2 regions of the Roseibium sp. 10G30-5 genome follow, and region 2 is predicted to be linked to the other one. Evidence: riboswitches for the same ligand, from Rfam matches in the RefSeq annotation. Region 2 holds a riboswitch; the other holds the start of a gene.
What was found. Region 2 has a riboswitch for cobalamin ahead of cobU (bifunctional adenosylcobinamide kinase/adenosylcobinamide-phosphate guanylyltransferase). Riboswitches for the same ligand answer to the same signal wherever they lie in the genome.

Region 1 (3,708 bases), 1.3 Mb from region 2:
CCCGGCAGCCCCTGGTCCGGCAGTTGGGATCTGGAGGCCAATGACGACCGACACGGTTGCAACCACGAATGGGACACTGCCGAACAAGGTGGACTATACCCACCAGCGGAAGCACAAGCCGCGCTTCATCGCCGAATATGGCCACGGCGGCCCGGCAACCTACGCCACATGGAAACGAACACTGCCCGACGACCAGATGAAGCCGGGAGCCGACGGTCTCGCCTTCCACAACCGGGCCGACAATGGCGAAAAGAAGCTGCATGATCGGCTACAGGAACATTTCCCCCTGCCCGACAGCTTCGATGACTGGCTTTATGTCACGCAACTCAATCAGGCCCGTGCCATTCGTCTGTCAGCCGAGTGGCACCGCAGTCTGAAACCGCGTTGCATGGGTACACTGGTCTGGCAGATCAACGATTGCTGGCCCGTGACAAGTTGGGCAGCCGTCGACGGTGATGGCCGTCCCAAGCCACTCTGGTATGAGTTGAAGCGCACCTACGCCGACCGCTTGCTGACCATTCAGCCGGAAAATGATCGCCCGGACGCCCCGTTGTGGTTGCATGCCGACAACGAGACGGATGAGGAGTGGACAACGACGCTGAACATCAAGCGCCTGGGCTTTGATGGGTCGGTCAAGGCAGAGGTAACCTGCGAGCTTTCCGTTGCCGCGCGTGACAAGCAGGCCATCCGGCTGGAGCGCGCGCTCATCACGGCAGAGGCTGCAGCGGCAGAATTGATCGTGGCAGAGGCCGCCGATGGCACGCGCCGGGCAGACTGGTTCTTCGTCCGCGACAAGGATGCGCACTATCCCGCGCCCATGTGGGATGCAGACGTGCGCTCCGGCCTCAATGGCCATAGCGTGCGGATCACCGCCAGAACTCTGCTGCGCGACCTGGCGTTGTTTCCGGACCGTCTATCTGGCGACGCAACCGTCAACGATCAACTCGTGACGCTGCTGCCGGGAGAAACGGTCACCTTTACCGTCAACGGCATCGCATCCGAAGACGCGGACAAGCTGACGACAGCCCCGGTCTTGCGCTGCGCCAATCCATTCGGCAAAGCCTGAGCAGTTGCATCCGGCATAACCGGCTCAAGCATGTGATCAACCATCGGCGCAGGCTTCCACCTGCGCCGCTTTTATCTTCAAACCGGAAGACGCCAGACAATTTACGAACAGGTAGGTGACGCAGGATCAACCTCCCCGGGGACCAAGGCCATGGCTGAAGCCGCGCAAACGTGCTAGCAGCAAGGGAGATGGAAAAGGGAATGTGGTGCGGGATTTGTCCCCAAGGCCACAACTGCCCCCGCAACTGTAAGCGAGGAGCTGACACCAAGAAGACCACTGGGCAACTGGGAAGGTCGGCTGTCAGCAGGGATCCGCGAGCCAGGAAACCTTGCCGTCGACAATGGTCTGCGCAACCCCATTGGGCGGGGTGTTTCAATGCGTCGTGGGTGGTGACGAGCGCCCCGGCACGGTTGCGGAGACGACCAAACGCTCGAGTTTTTCATGACCGACACATCTTGCCTGCCATCCGCTCCCCCTCGCACAGGCACATTACGATTACGCATCATCAGCATTTATGCGTTTCTGGCCCTCTTCAACATTGGCGCATGGGTCTGGGCTTTCATCGCATTTGACGCGCAACCATTGCTGTTGAGCACCGGGCTTGTGGCCTGGGGCTTCGGCCTGCGCCATGCCGTCGATGCAGACCACATCGCGGCCATCGACAATGTTACCCGCAAACTGATGCAAGACGGCAAGCGCCCGGTCTCCGTCGGCTTCTTCTTTGCAATCGGCCACTCGGCCGTTGTCTTGATCGTCTGCGCTGCAGTTGCCGCTGCGGCGATGATGCTTCAAGGCGAATTCACCGCATGGCAAAGTGTCGGCGGCGTCGTCTCCACGCTTATTTCAGCGCTGTTTCTCTTTGTAATCGCGGCGATGAACATCGTCATCTTGCGGGGTGTCTGGAGCGCCTTCAAAAAGGTACGCAAGGGTCTGCCTTATGAGGAAGAGGATCTGGATCTGCTGTTGAACAAACGCGGCTTTCTGGCCCGATTGTTTCGCCCCCTCTTCCGGCTTGTCTCCAACCCGCTGTGGATGTTGCCACTGGGGTTCCTGTTCGGTCTGGGCTTTGATACGGCAACCGAAATCAGCCTTCTGGGGCTCTCCGCCAGTCAGGTCTCACAAGGCCTCTCAATCTGGGTCATTCTGGTCTTCCCCGTCCTCTTTGCCGCCGGCATGTCTCTGGTCGACACGACCGATGGCATCTTGATGCTCGGCGCTTATGAATGGGCCTTCGTGCGCCCCGTGCGCAAACTCTACTACAATTTGTGCATCACACTCGTGGCCGTGGTGGTCGCCCTGTTCATCGGCGGGGTCGAGACCCTCGGTCTGATCTCACGGGAACTGAACCTGTCCAGTGGCATCTGGGCAGACATCGGCGATTTGAATGACAATTTCAACAATCTCGGCTTCGCCATCATCGGTGTTTTTATTTTCGCCTGGGCACTATCGTATCTCATCTATCGCCTGAAAGGGTACGACACGCTGGATCCAACACCAGCCGACCGATAGCCAGTCGTCTTGACCCGCCCCGTGCCCTGAAGAGCTGTCCGCTTTGGCAAGCGGCAGGCGAACAAGCAGGACTGAAACTGCCCTTACGACATGATGAAAATGCGTTGTTTCCTGCGACATGCAGACCACTCGCATCGGGTTTGTTGCTTGACAGCCGTTCCTGCCAAGGCACTAACAACATCTCACCTTTTTGGAATTGGGCATCCGATGATCTTTGGCGCGCGGGAGGGCGACAGTGTGATCATATGCTCCCTTGTTGCAGTAACCCGGCAGCCGTCTTCCACGCGACCACCGCCGGCTTCCAGACACGCGTCTGTCTGACAGCGGGTCCCGCCGAACATGCGAAAATCTCAAATATAACGTCCGCTCATCAGAGCCTTGCAGAGACTGCCGATGACACCGCGACGTTGAAATAAGACCAAAAGATCAACTGGGAGGAAATCATGGTTTTCATCAATAGACGGCAGACACTGGGTCTGCTCGGCGCTGCCGCAGTCACAGGATTGAGTGCCCCGGCTCTGGCCAAGCCCAGAAAAGTCGTGGTTGGCGCCCTTCATCTGACAAGCCACTCCGGCAGCTTCATCGCGTTGGAACGCGACTACTTCAAGAACGCTGGTCTGGATGTCGAGCTGAAATTCTTTCAGGCAGCCCAACCGATGGCCGTGGCCATTGCCAGCGGCGATGTTGACTTCGGTGTCACTGCGATTACCGGCGGCCTGATTTCACTGGCCGACAAAGGTGCTGTGAAGGTTTTCGGCGGCGCGTTGTCCGAAGAACCCGGCATCGATGGTCAGAAGATTCTTGCTTCGGATGCCGCCTTCAAGGCCGGCGTGACCTCGCCCAAAGGCTTTGACGGCAAGCGCTACGGCGTCACCACCACCGGATCCTCCTTCCATTACATGGGGTCCAGGGTGGCTGAGAAGGAAGGCATCAAGATGCGTTTCGTGCCACTGCAAAAAGTGGGTGCGGTCATCGGCGCACTGAAGTCCAGCCAGATCGACGGCTGGTCCATCGTGCCGAACATCGCTGAACCACTGGACAAGGCAGGGGCCGCGCATATCATCGGCAAGATTGCCGATTACATTCCAGACTATCAGGTGACCACTCTGTTCACCTCGACTCGGCTGGCCGCC
Region 2 (3,708 bases):
GCATGAAATCCCTTCCAGAAACCCTGCATGACAAGGGGAGAGGTCAACACTCCGCCCTGCATCAGGCAGAGTGCACCACGCCACCCAATTCGGCCCGTGCGGCATCGAGATCCAAGCCCTTGAGACCGATGACCACAAGCTGGCCGGATTTTTCAGCGGCTGCAGAAAACCATGTCTCGACCCGTGGCCCAACGGCCTGCACCATGGCGGGTGATGCCTTTCCCTCGATGGCCACAGCACCCTTGATACGCAAGATGCCTTTCAATGCCATCGCCCGCGCAACTTTGTCGGAAGCCTCCTGCATGGAGGTAAAGGCAGCCACTGGAACCACATAACTCTCAAAATCATCATGATGGTGATGATCGTGATGATGATCCTCGTGATCATGGTCTTCATCATGCTCGTGATCATCATCGTGGTGATGGTGATGATGCTCATGGCGATCTGCCATGTCATCTTCTGCCGCGCTGTCGCGCCCCAAAAGCACCTCAATGGGCAACACGCCCTTGCTGGCGGCAATGATCTCGACATTGGGACGAATACCCGCAGCAATGCGGGCTTCAACCTCGGCCAGCTTGTCGTCTGCGACAAGATCAGCCTTGTTCAGCACCACAAGATCGGCACAGGACAACTGATCATGAAACAGCTCATCGACCGGGCTTTCATGGTCCAGCGCCTCATCCTGCTTGCGCTGGTCTTCAAGGGCTGCAAGATCAGCGGCAATCCGCCCCTCCGCCAATGCGGCGGCATCCAGCACCGTCACGACGCCATCAACAGTCACTCTGGTCTTGACACTTGGCCATGAAAACGCCCGCACCAGCGGCTGTGGCAGGGCCAACCCTGAGGTCTCGATAACGATGTGCTCGGGCACCTCCTCGCGTGACAGCAGCATTTCCATGGTCGGCAGAAACTCTTCCGCCACCGTGCAACAGATGCAGCCATTCGTCAGTTCCACAACCTCATCGGCAGAACAACTCGGATCAACACATCCGTTCATCAGAGAGCCGTCAAAACCCATGTCGCCGAACTCATTGACGATCAGGGCAATCTTCTTGCCATTGGCATTCCGCAACAGGTTCCTGATCAGCGTGGTCTTGCCTGCGCCAAGAAAGCCGGTGACAATGGTCGCGGGAATTTTCTGTCCTGGTTTCATAGACTTGGGTCCATTTTCTCAGATGATTTCAAGATGAGCGGCAGGCCTGCCGCAACAAAAGTAACGCGCGTGCAAACCGCGGCCAACTGCTGATTAAGACGGCCTTGCGCATCGCGAAATCGGCGCGACAGCACGCTTTCCGGCACAAGCCCCATGCCCACTTCATTCGACACGAGCACCACGGGTCCTGCGGGATTTTCCAGACAGGCACAAAGCACATCAACGGCGGCTTCAACGTCGTGCTGATGGTAGATGAGATTGTTGAGCCAAAGGGTCAGACAGTCGATGAGGATCACCTGTGAAGGATCGCCACACCGATGCAGCACGCCGCATAGATCCAACTCTTCTTCAATAGTGAGCCAGCCCGCACCACGTTGGGCCTTGTGCTGGGCAATACGGTCGTCCATCTCCGCATCAATGACCGGCGAGGTTGCGACATAGAGGCGCCGAAGGCCGCTGCGCGTCGCCAGATCTTCTGCAAAGCGACTTTTGCCGGAGCGCGCACCGCCTAGAACCAGGTGAGCATGGGTCATGGCATCCTCCCGCACGAGGGCACCGACACAGAACAGCATTGTTCACCGGCAGCGGACAGGGCACGGCACATCATCCTGCACTCAGGCGCAGGACAAGCCTGTTGATCGTCTCCGATCATACTTTCATCTCCTCACCGTCCACCCGACAGCGTCTTCTGATCCATACGGTCGACATGACACGCAGGGCCACGGCCGGTCTCCCTAGCTTACGGCTCGAACAGAGGCCCCGCGCCTTCCCGGATCAGACCAAGTGTCGATCCAGTGACGTTTTGCAGGTCTCCTTGCCGCTTACAGTTGCGGGGGCAGCTACAGCCTTGCCAGCCTCAAAGACCAGCGCACTACATTCCCGTTTCAGCTTCGCCCGCTTGCAGGCAGACGAAACACCGTTGGCCCGCTTCTTGTAACCATTGCCAGAGGCTGACACAAGCATGACGCCTTGCGCCAAAGGATCTCGTAATCACGGGTTCACCGACCGGTTTCGCGTAACCTTGCACACTCTCCTGACATCGTCGCCCTTAGGGCAGCAAGCAAATGCACCCATGTGAAATATATCAAGCAACTGATTTTCCTACGAAAATAATGTTTTCACAGGAGAAGTTCACAATTTTCCAGAAAATAACGCCCGAGGGACTTGGCAAACGGATCAAGCCTTTGATATACGCTTGCCAATCGCCGGGGCGGCACAGATGCTGCCTTGGACTGGTGATCCCCGATAGCTCAGTTGGTAGAGCATTCGACTGTTAATCGAATTGTCGCAGGTTCGAGCCCTGCTCGGGGAGCCACTCTTTTCTCATCTGAATGAGAAAAATGGCTTCGTCATCAGATACAGGTATTCCCCGATAGCTCAGTTGGTAGAGCATTCGACTGTTAATCGAATTGTCGCAGGTTCGAGCCCTGCTCGGGGAGCCACCTTTCTTAAGGTCTGCTCTTCTTTTCTGATAGATCACCACGACCCGCTTGGCCCACCGTCCATGCGGTTTTACAGTATCAAAACCCGCGTTCACACGGCTCTCTGAGGCATTTTGCGTGCAAATCCCGCGCGAAGTGGCATGAGGCAGGCCGTGCACGATATTGATATTTTTGACGATTTCTCGCATTTCATCGATAGTAATTAACAGGATCGTACTTGCGACAAGCCGTCATTTTACAGAGCTATTCCCTGAGAGACCCTCTGAAATATCCGGAAATAAACCGAAGAAACAAAAGCTTATTTCCAATAATGCGCCATTTTAGATCGGTCACCCGCTTATCAATTGTCAAATTTACGCATTGTTGCAGAATCAAGAGCGATGGCGTAAATCAAATCTGTCGCAATCTTCGCAAACGGCACAAAAATAGAGAAAAAGGTCGCTGAACTTAAGACCTTCTTATGCACTTACCTAGCTAGACTGCGGCAGTACAGGTCTCTGCCTGATCAAGAAAGACAGGCGTCAGAATCAAACCGGACATGCGAGCGAAGTCGTCTGCATGCTGGAAAACAATGATCGGCGTTTTCGTCTTCTTACACTACGTGTTGCCTGACCGACACCGGCAATAAAAAGTCGGCAGCAGACACGAAGTAAAGAGCCCGAAGCATGGCCCCATCCACGAGACAGGGGCTCTAAAGGCAGAAACATCAGCCTGCATTTGACCGCTCCCTTGTGGAGCGGTTTTTGTTTGCCCGGCTCTCACCTCATGGTTGGCGACGGTCCATCCGCACCTGCCTTCTGCCATGTCCAGCACATCGCCTGCGGTGGACCGCCTCCTCATGACTGTACATTAATTACTTGACTACAATACTCATGTTTTATAGCCAAGGATGTAACCGCCATCGTTTCAGGAAAATACGGTGCTCCTCGGCCCTGTTCCCGCTCCATGGCGGGAGCCAGATCGATATGTCCGTTATAAAACAGGGTTGCCATATGCAAAAGGACCGCGCCGTTACGACCATTCCGCGCCAGCCGTTTCGCCGCCGACTGACCGTCGCCTTGGCTCTGGCCATGACCTATGCTCTTGCAACACCTCACATGGTGCATGCGGAGG

Region 1: linked by a shared signal. The riboswitch ahead of AC0L7U_RS09040 (HoxN/HupN/NixA family nickel/cobalt transporter) and the one ahead of cobU (bifunctional adenosylcobinamide kinase/adenosylcobinamide-phosphate guanylyltransferase) in region 2 are both predicted to bind cobalamin.

The regions. Positions count from the first base shown of each region.
Region 1 is NZ_CM147918.1:1,790,972-1,794,679, forward strand. It holds gene AC0L7U_RS09030 (glycoside hydrolase family 2 protein) at 1-264, shown strand, start outside; gene AC0L7U_RS09035 (hypothetical protein) at 197-1,066, shown strand; cobalamin riboswitch at 1,228-1,415, shown strand; gene AC0L7U_RS09040 (HoxN/HupN/NixA family nickel/cobalt transporter) at 1,508-2,575, shown strand; gene AC0L7U_RS09045 (ABC transporter substrate-binding protein) at 3,019-3,708, shown strand, end outside.
Region 2 is NZ_CM147918.1:507,414-511,121, forward strand. It holds gene cobN (cobaltochelatase subunit CobN) at 1-4, opposite strand, end outside; gene cobW (cobalamin biosynthesis protein CobW) at 62-1,153, opposite strand; gene cobU (bifunctional adenosylcobinamide kinase/adenosylcobinamide-phosphate guanylyltransferase) at 1,150-1,686, opposite strand; cobalamin riboswitch at 1,860-2,089, opposite strand; tRNA gene AC0L7U_RS02590 (tRNA-Asn) at 2,393-2,468, shown strand; tRNA gene AC0L7U_RS02595 (tRNA-Asn) at 2,520-2,595, shown strand.